DNA from 3 places in the Caballeronia sp. LjRoot31 genome. Region 1 is predicted to be linked to each of the others. Evidence: predicted binding sites of a transcription regulator. Region 1 holds the regulator's gene; each other region holds the start of a gene.
What was found. The regulator FliA, encoded in region 1, starts transcription of late flagellar genes. The targets are predictions, from matches to a motif close to CTAAAGTTTNNNNNNNNNNNGCCGNTA.
Positions count from the first base shown of each region.

Region 1 (3,247 bases):
TGAGCCAGTTGGCGAAGGTGCCGCCCAACGGCGCACTGGGCGCGGTCTTGTCCGGCAAGCGTTTTTTGCAGGACGCCGTCACGCGCACGCCGTTTGGCTTTTCGGTGATCGCCGCGCCTCGCGACGAACGCATCAGCCAGGACGCCGCGCATTGCCGGGTGTTGCTCGACGGACCCGCCGATATCGTCCTGATCGATACCCAGCTCGATCGCAGCGGCGCGCTATCAAGCCTGGCCGTGCAAGCGCACGACTTCGTGATCGTGACCCGCGTGGCGCCGGTCGCGATCACCGAGGCGTATGCCTGCATCAAGCGTCTGCACTACGCGCATGCCATCGGACGGTTCCGGGTCGTCGTGAATCACGTGAAGAACGGCGCCGACGCACAAATCGCCTTCGATAACCTCGCGGACGTCGCCAGCCGCTATCTCTCGGTGCAACTCATGCCGGCGGGTTACGTGGCCGAAGATCCGCGCGTGACGCGAGCGCACGAGCTGTCGCGCTGCGCGGTGGAAGCTTTTCCGGCGACGGCCGCCGCCCGGGATTATCGGCAGATTGCCGCTGAATTGCAGTACTGGCCGATGCCACAAGCGTCGCAGTTTGAATGGCCCGTGCAGACCTTGTTTGCGGAAACGCAGCCTGGGTTGGAGTACTCGATCAACTCCGGCGCGGCACGCCGCACCGAAACGCCATTGATGCAGCTTGCGATGAGCAGCCCCGCGTCCGTGTGATGCCGCAGGAGAAGGAACAAGGTGAACGCGATGTATAACGCCCAGGGAAAACTGTCACAGGCCGAGGTCCTGACCCGCTACGCACCGCTGGTGCGCCGGCTCGGCCTGCAGCTCGTGGCGAAAATGCCGGCCAGCGTCGATCTGGACGACCTGATCCAGGCCGGCATGATCGGCTTGCTGGATGCCGCGAGCCGCTATAAAGAAGATCAGGGCGCGCAGTTCGAGACCTACGCCAGCCAGCGCATTCGCGGCGCGATGCTCGACGAACTGCGTGCCAACGACTGGCTGCCGCGCAGCATGCGCAAGACCTCGCGCGAGGTGGAATCGGCGGTGCACAAGGTCGAGCAGCATCTCGGCCGGTCGGCGAGCGAACAGGAAGTGGCTGAGCACCTGAACATGCCGCTCGTCGAATACCAGTCCATGCTGCAGGATCTGCATGGCAGCCAGTTGATCTATTACGAAGACTTCGATCGTTCTTCCGATGACGAGCCGTTTCTCGACCGTTATTGCGTCGATAAAGCCGACCCGCTCTCCGCGCTGCTCGACGGCAGCTTGCGCTCGGCGCTCGTTGAGGCCATCGATAAATTGCCCGAACGCGAAAAGCTGCTGATGAGCCTGTATTACGAGAAGGGGTTGAATCTGCGCGAGATTGGCGCCGTGATGGAAGTCAGCGAATCGCGTGTGTGCCAGTTGCACAGTCAGGCCGTCGCGCGTCTGCGGGCGAAGTTGCGGGAACAGGCGTGGTCGGGCGTGGAGGCTTGACGTCCAGCCGCTGAAGGCCGGTGAACGCAGATCAGGTTTCGAAATCCGCGCTTTCGGCGAACACCGTCTGACCTTTGCCGAGCGCCTTGGCGCGATACATCGCGCGATCAGCGGCGCGCATCAGCACGGCAATCTCCCTGTAGCCGGTGCTCAGGTCCGGCGAAATCACGCAAGCACCAATACTCGCCGATAGATTCACCACTCGGTCCTGCACCGACGTCATTTCCGCCAGCACCGCGTGTACGCCGTTTGCCACCGTTTGCACGGCATGGTTGCCGGTCACATGCCGCGCCAGTACGACGAATTCATCGCCGCCGAGACGCGCGACTGTGTCGGTGGCTCTTACCCTTCTTGCCAGCAGCGCCGAGAAAGTTTGCAGCACGACGTCGCCGACTTCGTGGCCGTAGGTATCGTTGACTTCCTTGAAGCCGTCGAGATCGATCAGCAGCAGCCCGGTCGCGCCTTCCTGTCCCGTCGATATCGCCATCACCGCCCGGCCGATAGTCTGCTCCAGCATGTAGCGGTTGCTCAACCCCGTGAGCGGATCGGTGCCGGCCTTGAGCGCGAGGTCGCGGTTCGCGCTGCCGAGGCGGCCGATCAGCACCGCGAGATAGACCGACGCCCCGAGCGCGCTCAGGCCAATCCCCAGCGCCGCGGACCGGTTGATCATCCACCAGGGCTGCAAGACGGACAACGCGACGATTCCCACCAGCGCCGTTCCACACGACAACGCCAGCGCGCGCTTGCCGTAGCGCCCGCCCGCACCGATCAGGAAGAGAAAGACGGCCCACAGCATGGGCAATGTTAGCGCCCCGCCTGCGCCGAGAACCACGGCGAGCAATGCCTGGTCAGCGACGGTCGTGAATGCGAGCCGCAGAGTCGACTGCCGCTGCATTTGGCTGATGATTAGCCGGGTCGCGACGCCGTAGATCAGATAGAGCGCGAGCGCATGGAAACTGGCGATAGCGGCGGGCGTTGGAACGGACCACGCCAGCGCGCCGTACACGGCCGTTGCGAGGCCGCCCAGTATGACTCGTAGCGTCGCCTGCTCTTTTTCCGGATCGAGATAGGGCAACCACACGTAACCACGCTGCCGGTGGAAGGGGTCATTCACCTGCCCCATTCTGAGTCTCCCTGATGACGATTCCCGAAGTGCTGATCGATGCCGCGTTTTCTGCAGTGACTGCGTAGTGCAGAATTGCAATCGTACTGCGTCGTTGAAAAGTGGCTGAAAACAGCGCGATTCGGCGAAATTCGTGGCGGATTAATGCTGAGTTCGTGTAATCGATATCGAATGAAGTAGTACGCATTCGGCGCGCCAGGGCGTTTTTGGCGGCTTGCGTTTCCCCCTGGGTTGTTTTCGAATTGTTATTTTGAGTCGATGTTTGAATCGTTATCTGCTACGTAGGTTTTTTTGACGCCCGATGCAACCCTTTGAACCCGCTTCTTCCACTGACGGCATGAATGCTGCCGATGACGCTCTCGCCGCGCCCAATGCCGCGTTGCTCGGCGAATGGCTGCCTGTGTGTAATAGCACCGATGTGCCCGCCGGGGAATCGCGAGGGTTTGTGGTGGCGGGCGAACGGCTGGTGGTCTGGCGCAACGCGTCGGAGACTGACGTTCCGGCAGCGCAGCCCGATATGTTTACCAATGCCCACGTCTGGCGCGATCTCTGTCCGCATCGCGGGGCGCAGTTGTCGTTGGGCTCGGTGACGGGCGGGGTGCTTGCATGCCCGTATCACGGCTGGCGCTACGAC
Region 1 is NZ_CAXURX020000001.1:4,011,995-4,015,241, forward strand. It holds gene ACSQ8V_RS17965 (MinD/ParA family protein) at 1-728, shown strand, start outside; gene ACSQ8V_RS17970 (RNA polymerase sigma factor FliA) at 759-1,490, shown strand; gene ACSQ8V_RS17975 (diguanylate cyclase) at 1,522-2,613, opposite strand; gene ACSQ8V_RS17980 (Rieske 2Fe-2S domain-containing protein) at 2,915-3,247, shown strand, end outside.

Region 2 (3,247 bases), on a different contig from region 1:
GGCCGCGCGCGGTGCCTTGTGGCGCACCCGGTGAATCCGCCTTCGCTCGTGCCGCTGGTCGAGTTATGCGGGGCGCCGTGGACGTCGCCGGACACATTGGCCCGTGCGCGTGCATTGTACGAAGGGGCGGGCCAGGAGCCCGTGACCGTTGCGCGCGAGATCCCGGGTTTTCTACTGAACCGCTTGCAAGGCGTGCTTCTGGACGAAGCATTGAGCCTCTACGCACGGGGCTACGCAAGCGCCGCGGATCTTGACACCGTGATGCGCGACGGCCTCGGGCTGCGGTGGTCGTTCATGGGGCCGTTTGAAACCATCGACCTGAACGCGCCCGGCGGCGTGGCGGATTATGCCGCGCGTTATGGAGCGATGTACCGCGCCTTTGCAAAGGACAGCGTGCCGTTCGACTGGTCGCCTGCCAGCATCGCGAGACTCGATGCTGAACGCCGCGACGTGTTGCCACGCGACGAAATAGAAAGCCGTAGCCGTTGGCGTGACCGGCGGCTGATGGCCTTGCTGGCGCATCGTCGCGCGACGTCGAAGTTCGATGACGACAAGGGCTGATAACGGTAGACAGCCATGATCGAAGCCTGACTGATCGTCGATGCCAGCAATCATCTTGGCGAGGGAGCGCTGTGGGATGTGAAAGAGCAGCGCCCCTACTGGTTCGATAGCACCGCCGCCGAGATCGACCGTTGCCGCGCCGACAGCAGCGACATGCGGACGCCTTGGCGGAAGAGCCGACGGCGCGATGATGATCCGTTCCCTGGAGTAGAAAAGACGCTCGATGCAGGTGCTGTCGAGTGCTTGAACGCGCGCTCCAGGAGCATCCGTCGCACGCTTTTGAATGTCTTCTCGCCGGCTGAAACAGGGCGAGATGCCGCGATGCGGTCGCCAGCATGAAGGTGGCTAGGCGCGCGGCTTCCCCTTATCCCTTTTGAATCCGTTCCGATTCGACGCTCCCTCAAGCCACGGAATTCGGAAATTTTCCGACAAAACTGAAAACTTACCTAAAGTATTTAGTCGGCTTACCGTAATCTATAGATAATTAATCGTAGCATTGGCTTGCATGCGCTGCCGCTCATGCCGCGCGGCGACACAACACGCGAATGAGCAAATCAGAGCCGCAATTCAAAGCCGGTTACCAGCGACTTGAACGGCTTTTTCCCGGCTCGTGTCACAAAAGTGCCATCGCGTGTGAAGGCTGACTGTTGATCAGCCCAACCCGGGATTTAACAAGGGAGTTCCACTATTTATGTCTGACGCAATCAAGTCCGCGGGACAATCTCTAATCAACGGCTCGACGGGCAAGAATACCGACGTTCCGGCGCTTGTCGAAGCTATCGTCAACGCACGGGTTGCCGGATTGAATGCGACCAACTCGGCCAAACAGAAGACCAGCACTTCCCTCCTGACGGCTGTCGGTTCGTTGAAATCGGTCCTGTCGCTGCTGCAAAGCTCACTGGGGTCGCTGTCCGACGGCACCGCGTTGTCCGCTGTCACGGCCAAGGCCGATGGCAAGGGCCTGACCGCTACTGCCGGCAAGGGCGCCACGACGGGCAGCTATGCGATCCAGGTCACCAACATCGCGACATCGCAAAGTATCACTTCGGGCGCGTTCGGCGCCAAGGACACGCTCGGTACCGGCACGCTGAAACTCTCGGTGGGCGGCAAGGACGTTTCGATCAAGATCGATTCGTCGAATAACACGCTGAGCGGCATTGCAGCCGCGATCAATTCAGCCTCCGGCAATCCCGGCGTGAGCGCGACCGTGATCACCGGTACGGACGGCGCGCATCTCGTGCTGCACTCGTCCACCACGGGCGTGGCGAACGGTATCTCGGTGGAGGTCACGCCGGCTGGCTCGGGCGACAACACCGGGTTATCGAAGCTCAACGTCAGCTCGTCCACCTCGACTGTCGACCCCTCGGACCCGACCAAGACCGTGGCGCCGTACACGACTATCGGGACATCGGAGAACTGGAAGCAAACCGCGGCTGGCAAGGACGCGTTGCTGACGGTGGCCGGCACGGAGGTCAGCAGCCCGAGCAACAGCGTGACATCGGCGATTGCGGGGCTGTCGATCAACCTGACCTCCGAGTCCGTGGGCACGACCCAGACGCTGAGCGTCACCTCCGACCCGACCGCCCAGCAGACCTCGATCAAGGCCTTCGTCACGGCGTATAACAACTTCGTCAACATGGCTGCGTCGCTGACTTCTTTCGACAAGTCGCAACCCAAGGGCTCGCAAGGCGGACCATTGCTCGGCGACTCGATGATGAACACGGTCAAGAATGCGCTTGCATCCGTGATCAGCAAGGGCGTTCCGACGGCAGGGGGCGAGACCAAGGGAATGGCGAACCTGGGGTCTATCGGTATCGTGCTGCAACAGGACGGCACGTTGAAGATCGACGAAACCGCGCTGAACGCCGCGCTGACCAACAAACCCGGCACGGTCAACGCGTTGTTCAATTCGACCTCCGGTCTCGGTGCGGAGATGAACAAGACCCTCACGACCTTTCTCAAGAAAGATGGCCTGCTCGATATCAGGACAACGTCGCTCAACAAGGACCTCGAGAACATCAAGGTCCAGGGCACGAAGCTGGACGCGTTCGCTGCGCAACTGACGAACAGCTACAACGCGCAGTTCACTGCACTCAACACGCTGATGGCGCAGATGAGTAGCAATGCGAACTATCTGACCGCATTGTTCGGCGGGGCCAACAGTGCGGGCGCACTGGCCGGAAACAAGGGTTGACGAGGAACGCGCCGCGCGACGAGTGGCGGTTCGTTGTGCGGCGAAGAGCTGGTTGCAAGGGCCTTGTTGAACCTGATTCGCAACAGTACCCGCTACGCGCAGCGCACCATTTCGCTGAGCGCATGTTTGGGGCCGGTGGGCGCGCTCGCGCTGATCGTGGACGACGAGGGCTCCGGTATTCCGGTTGCGGAGCGGACACGTATCTTCGAGTCGTTTCATCGGCTGGACGGTAGCCGCGGCCGCCTCGCCGGCAGGTTTGGGCTTGGTCGGGCCAAGTTAGTCGGATATCGGCAAATGGAGGCTCTCTACGGGTATTTGCGCGAGCGGTGGGGCGCTTGCATGGGCTTAGGGGTGGGTCTCGGGGTGTTGGGTTCCGGGTTAGTGGTCGGGGTGGTCGGTTCTGGGTTAGCGGTCGGGGTCAATGCCGGGTTGGTGCTTTCGGCCGTGGTGGTCTGCGAGAGTCGGATTTTCTCTTTATCACTATTAGCCACT
Region 2 is NZ_CAXURX020000003.1:1,232,990-1,236,236, forward strand. It holds gene ACSQ8V_RS34225 (3-hydroxyacyl-CoA dehydrogenase) at 1-561, shown strand, start outside; gene fliD (flagellar filament capping protein FliD) at 1,253-2,755, shown strand; partial or broken gene ACSQ8V_RS34235 (ATP-binding protein) at 2,789-3,022, shown strand.
Region 2: a site for FliA is predicted at 1,008-1,034, ahead of fliD (flagellar filament capping protein FliD). Genes of this name have one in related genera too.

Region 3 (3,247 bases), on a different contig from region 1:
GGCGGTTCTGAATACGGCGCGGCAAGCGGCTGGCGCAATAGGCGTCGCCGCATTCGGCGCGCTGGCGAGTCATTCCGTTATGGCGGAAAGCGCGCAGATCGTGATGGGCGTAAGGGTGTCGGCGGGGGTATCGGTGGCGTTGCTTTTATTCGCTGCAGTCCTTGCATGGCGGGTGGTCGAGAGCAAGCGCGCCAAGGAAGATAAAGCGACTGAGACGGTATCGGTTAAATGTGGCGCAGGAACTCGCCACTGAGCATGATGCCTGCACGCTAAGGGCGAATGAACCACGCCGGGAACGCTCGTTGCGTCTGGTGTGGCATATGCTTCTTTATGCACTTGTCGTGCAACGCGCGGTCCGCAGGCCGCTAATGAGGAACTGGACATGTCCACGCCGCCGCCGGACCCGACCTACTTGCCGATCGAACCCGATCCCGACGAACTGCTCGACCCCGATTCACCACCGCCCCCGGACGATCCCGACTCACCCGATGGTCCGGATTCCGCCACGCCAGTGGTTCCTGCAGATCCGAACAACGGTACGCCGCGTCTTTGATTTTGCAACTGCGGAACAGCCAAAGAAATACCCGCCTGCGTTCAGGCAGGCGGGCATTTTTTTTTGGCCGATGCTGTACAAATTAAAGGGTCGTCGTCAGGATTTCGCCCGATGCGAGCGCTCGCTCGATAAGCCCTTCCTGCTGCGCCTTGCGCACGGCTTCGGCGACAAACGTTTCCGGCGCTTCGACTTCTGCTTTGATCGCGCCAATGATCCCCGACGCCTCGACAATGACCAATGACTTCGCCGAATCCGCCCGGCTGATGATGACGCGCTGCGGACTGCCGCCGTCTGCGATGCTTGCACAGAACTGCACCGACTTGCCGTCGATGGTTTGCTCGAAAGTTTGAATCATCGCTAGGGTTCGCCTGTAGTAAATGGGTATCGGGCCAAGCACGCATAAAACGTTCCGCACCCTGTTCGTCCCTGTTATCTATTGGGCATCCAGCGCGACGCAGGTTCAAAAAATGACGATGAACCAAGGCGCGCAGCGATCCTGGTTGTCCGTCGAACGCAATCATCTGAAGATTAGACAAAGCTGTTCCGACCACTACGTAGGCAGACCTTTTTGCCGTGCTCCTCCGACATCAGGAAAAAGATACCTCCGCTCTACCCTAAATCTGCTGGCCCGCTTGCCGTTAAGGTCTAGGACAGCTTCATTCAAACGAAGCATAAAAAATCAAGCGGAGAGAGCATGTTCGTCGTTATTGGCTGGGTCGTCGTCATCGGGTCGGTGATCGGCAGTTTTGTAGGCGTAGGCGGCCATCTGGTCGCACTGTTCCAGCCCTTCGAGCTGTTGTGCATCTTCGGCGGGGCAATGGGTGCGTTCGTCGTATCGAATCCGGTTACGACGCTCAAGAAGACCATCAAGGTCCTCCCCAGCGCGTTCAAAGCGGGAGGCTACTCGAAGGAAAAGTACGTGCAGCTCATCGCACTGCTGTACGAGCTGCTTCAGAAGGCGCGCAAGGAAGGCATGATGGCGCTCGAAGCCGACGTGGAAGCGCCGCAAAACAGTCCGACGTTCAAGAAATACGAGCACGTGCTGAACGATCACAATCTGCTGGAATTCATTGTCGACTACCTGCGCATGATGTCGAGCGGCAACATCAACGCGCTCGAGATGCAGGACCTGATGGACGAAGAACTCGAGACGCATCACGCGGAAACATCGCTGGCAGCCGACGCAATCCAGAAGATGGCCGACGGCCTGCCCGCGTTCGGCATTGTCGCGGCCGTGATGGGTGTCGTGCATACCATGGGCTCAGTGGGCGCCGCGCCCGCGATACTCGGCGAAATGATCGCGGGCGCGCTGGTCGGCACGTTCCTCGGCATCCTGCTTTCGTATGGTTTCTTTGGGCCACTGGCCGATCTGCTGGCGGCAAAAGGACAGGCCGAAGCCAAGCCGTTCCAGTGCGTGAAGTCGGTGCTGCTCGCGTCGATGAACGGCTACGCACCGGCGATTGCCGTCGAGTTCGGGCGCAAGGTGCTGTTCACCGCGGATCGTCCGACCTTCAAGGAACTCGACGACGCCGTGCGCGCCACCAAGCAACCGAAGTCGGCGTGACGAGCCTGTCCTGCCCGGCGCACATTAGCCGCACCACGCAGATCACCAAGAGGTTCGCTCATGGCTGACATCCCCTCCCGCGAGCCCATGCAATCGGTGCTGGCGCCGACCGTCGTAGTGCGACGCAAGAGGAAGTCCAGGCATGCTGGCCATCATGGCGGTGCATGGAAGATCGCCTACGCGGATTTCGTGACGGCCATGATGGCGTTCTTCCTGCTCATGTGGCTGCTCGGCTCGACCTCGAAGTACGACAAGCAGGGTATTGAAGACTATTTCAACACGCCGCTTTCAGCGGTCTTCGGCGGCAAGGACGGCAGCGGCGCCGCACGCACGAGCGTGATCGAAGGCGGTGGACGCGATCTCTCCAGTTCGCGTCCGGGAGAGGCAACCAAGAGCCAGCCTCAGCCGTTGCCGACGGCGGCCCAACGTGCGGCCGAGAGCGCGAGCGCGACTGCGGTTGCCGCAGCCAAGGACGACGCGCAGCGCTTGCAGCAACTCAAGCAGAAACTCAGCGCGTTGATCGAACACACGCCCGCACTGGCCGCGTACAAGGATCAGATTCGTATTGACATCACAAGCGAAGGATTACGCATAGAGATCGTCGATTCACTCAAGCGGCCTATGTTCCCCTCAGGCAGCGCGAAGCTGGAATCGTACGTGGTGACCATCCTCTCGCAGATCGGCGCCTCGCTCAACGACGTGGACAACCGCGTGTCGATCGCCGGACACACGGACGCCGTGCCTTACTCGGGCGGTGAAGCAGGTTATTCGAACTGGGAGTTATCGAGCGAACGGGCGAACGCCGCACGCCGCGCGCTGATCGCCGGCGGCATGAACGAAGGCAAGATCCTGCAAGTGCGCGGACTAGCCAATGTATTGCCGCTCAACAAGGCAGTCGCCGACGAACCCACTAACCGGCGCATCAGCATCCTGGTTTTGAATAAGGCCGCCGAACAAACGTTCTTTGCGGACGGCGGGCGCACCGCCGTGGATGAGTCGCGGCCGGCCAGCTCGATGATCCCGGCAGCCGTCGGGGCACAGCCCGCAAGCGCTGTGATTCAGGCGGTAGTGGAGGAGCAACTGGCCAAGCCGCGTGCTGTGTCGGCAAGCGCCGGGCCAGCCTTAAAAAG
Region 3 is NZ_CAXURX020000002.1:711,954-715,200, reverse strand. It holds gene ACSQ8V_RS21615 (MFS transporter) at 1-253, shown strand, start outside; gene ACSQ8V_RS21610 (hypothetical protein) at 383-553, shown strand; gene ACSQ8V_RS21605 (hypothetical protein) at 636-908, opposite strand; gene motA (flagellar motor stator protein MotA) at 1,248-2,117, shown strand; gene motB (flagellar motor protein MotB) at 2,178-3,247, shown strand, end outside; gene ACSQ8V_RS21590 (nuclear transport factor 2 family protein) at 3,240-3,247, opposite strand, start outside.
Region 3: a site for FliA is predicted at 1,168-1,194, ahead of motA (flagellar motor stator protein MotA). Genes of this name have one in related genera too.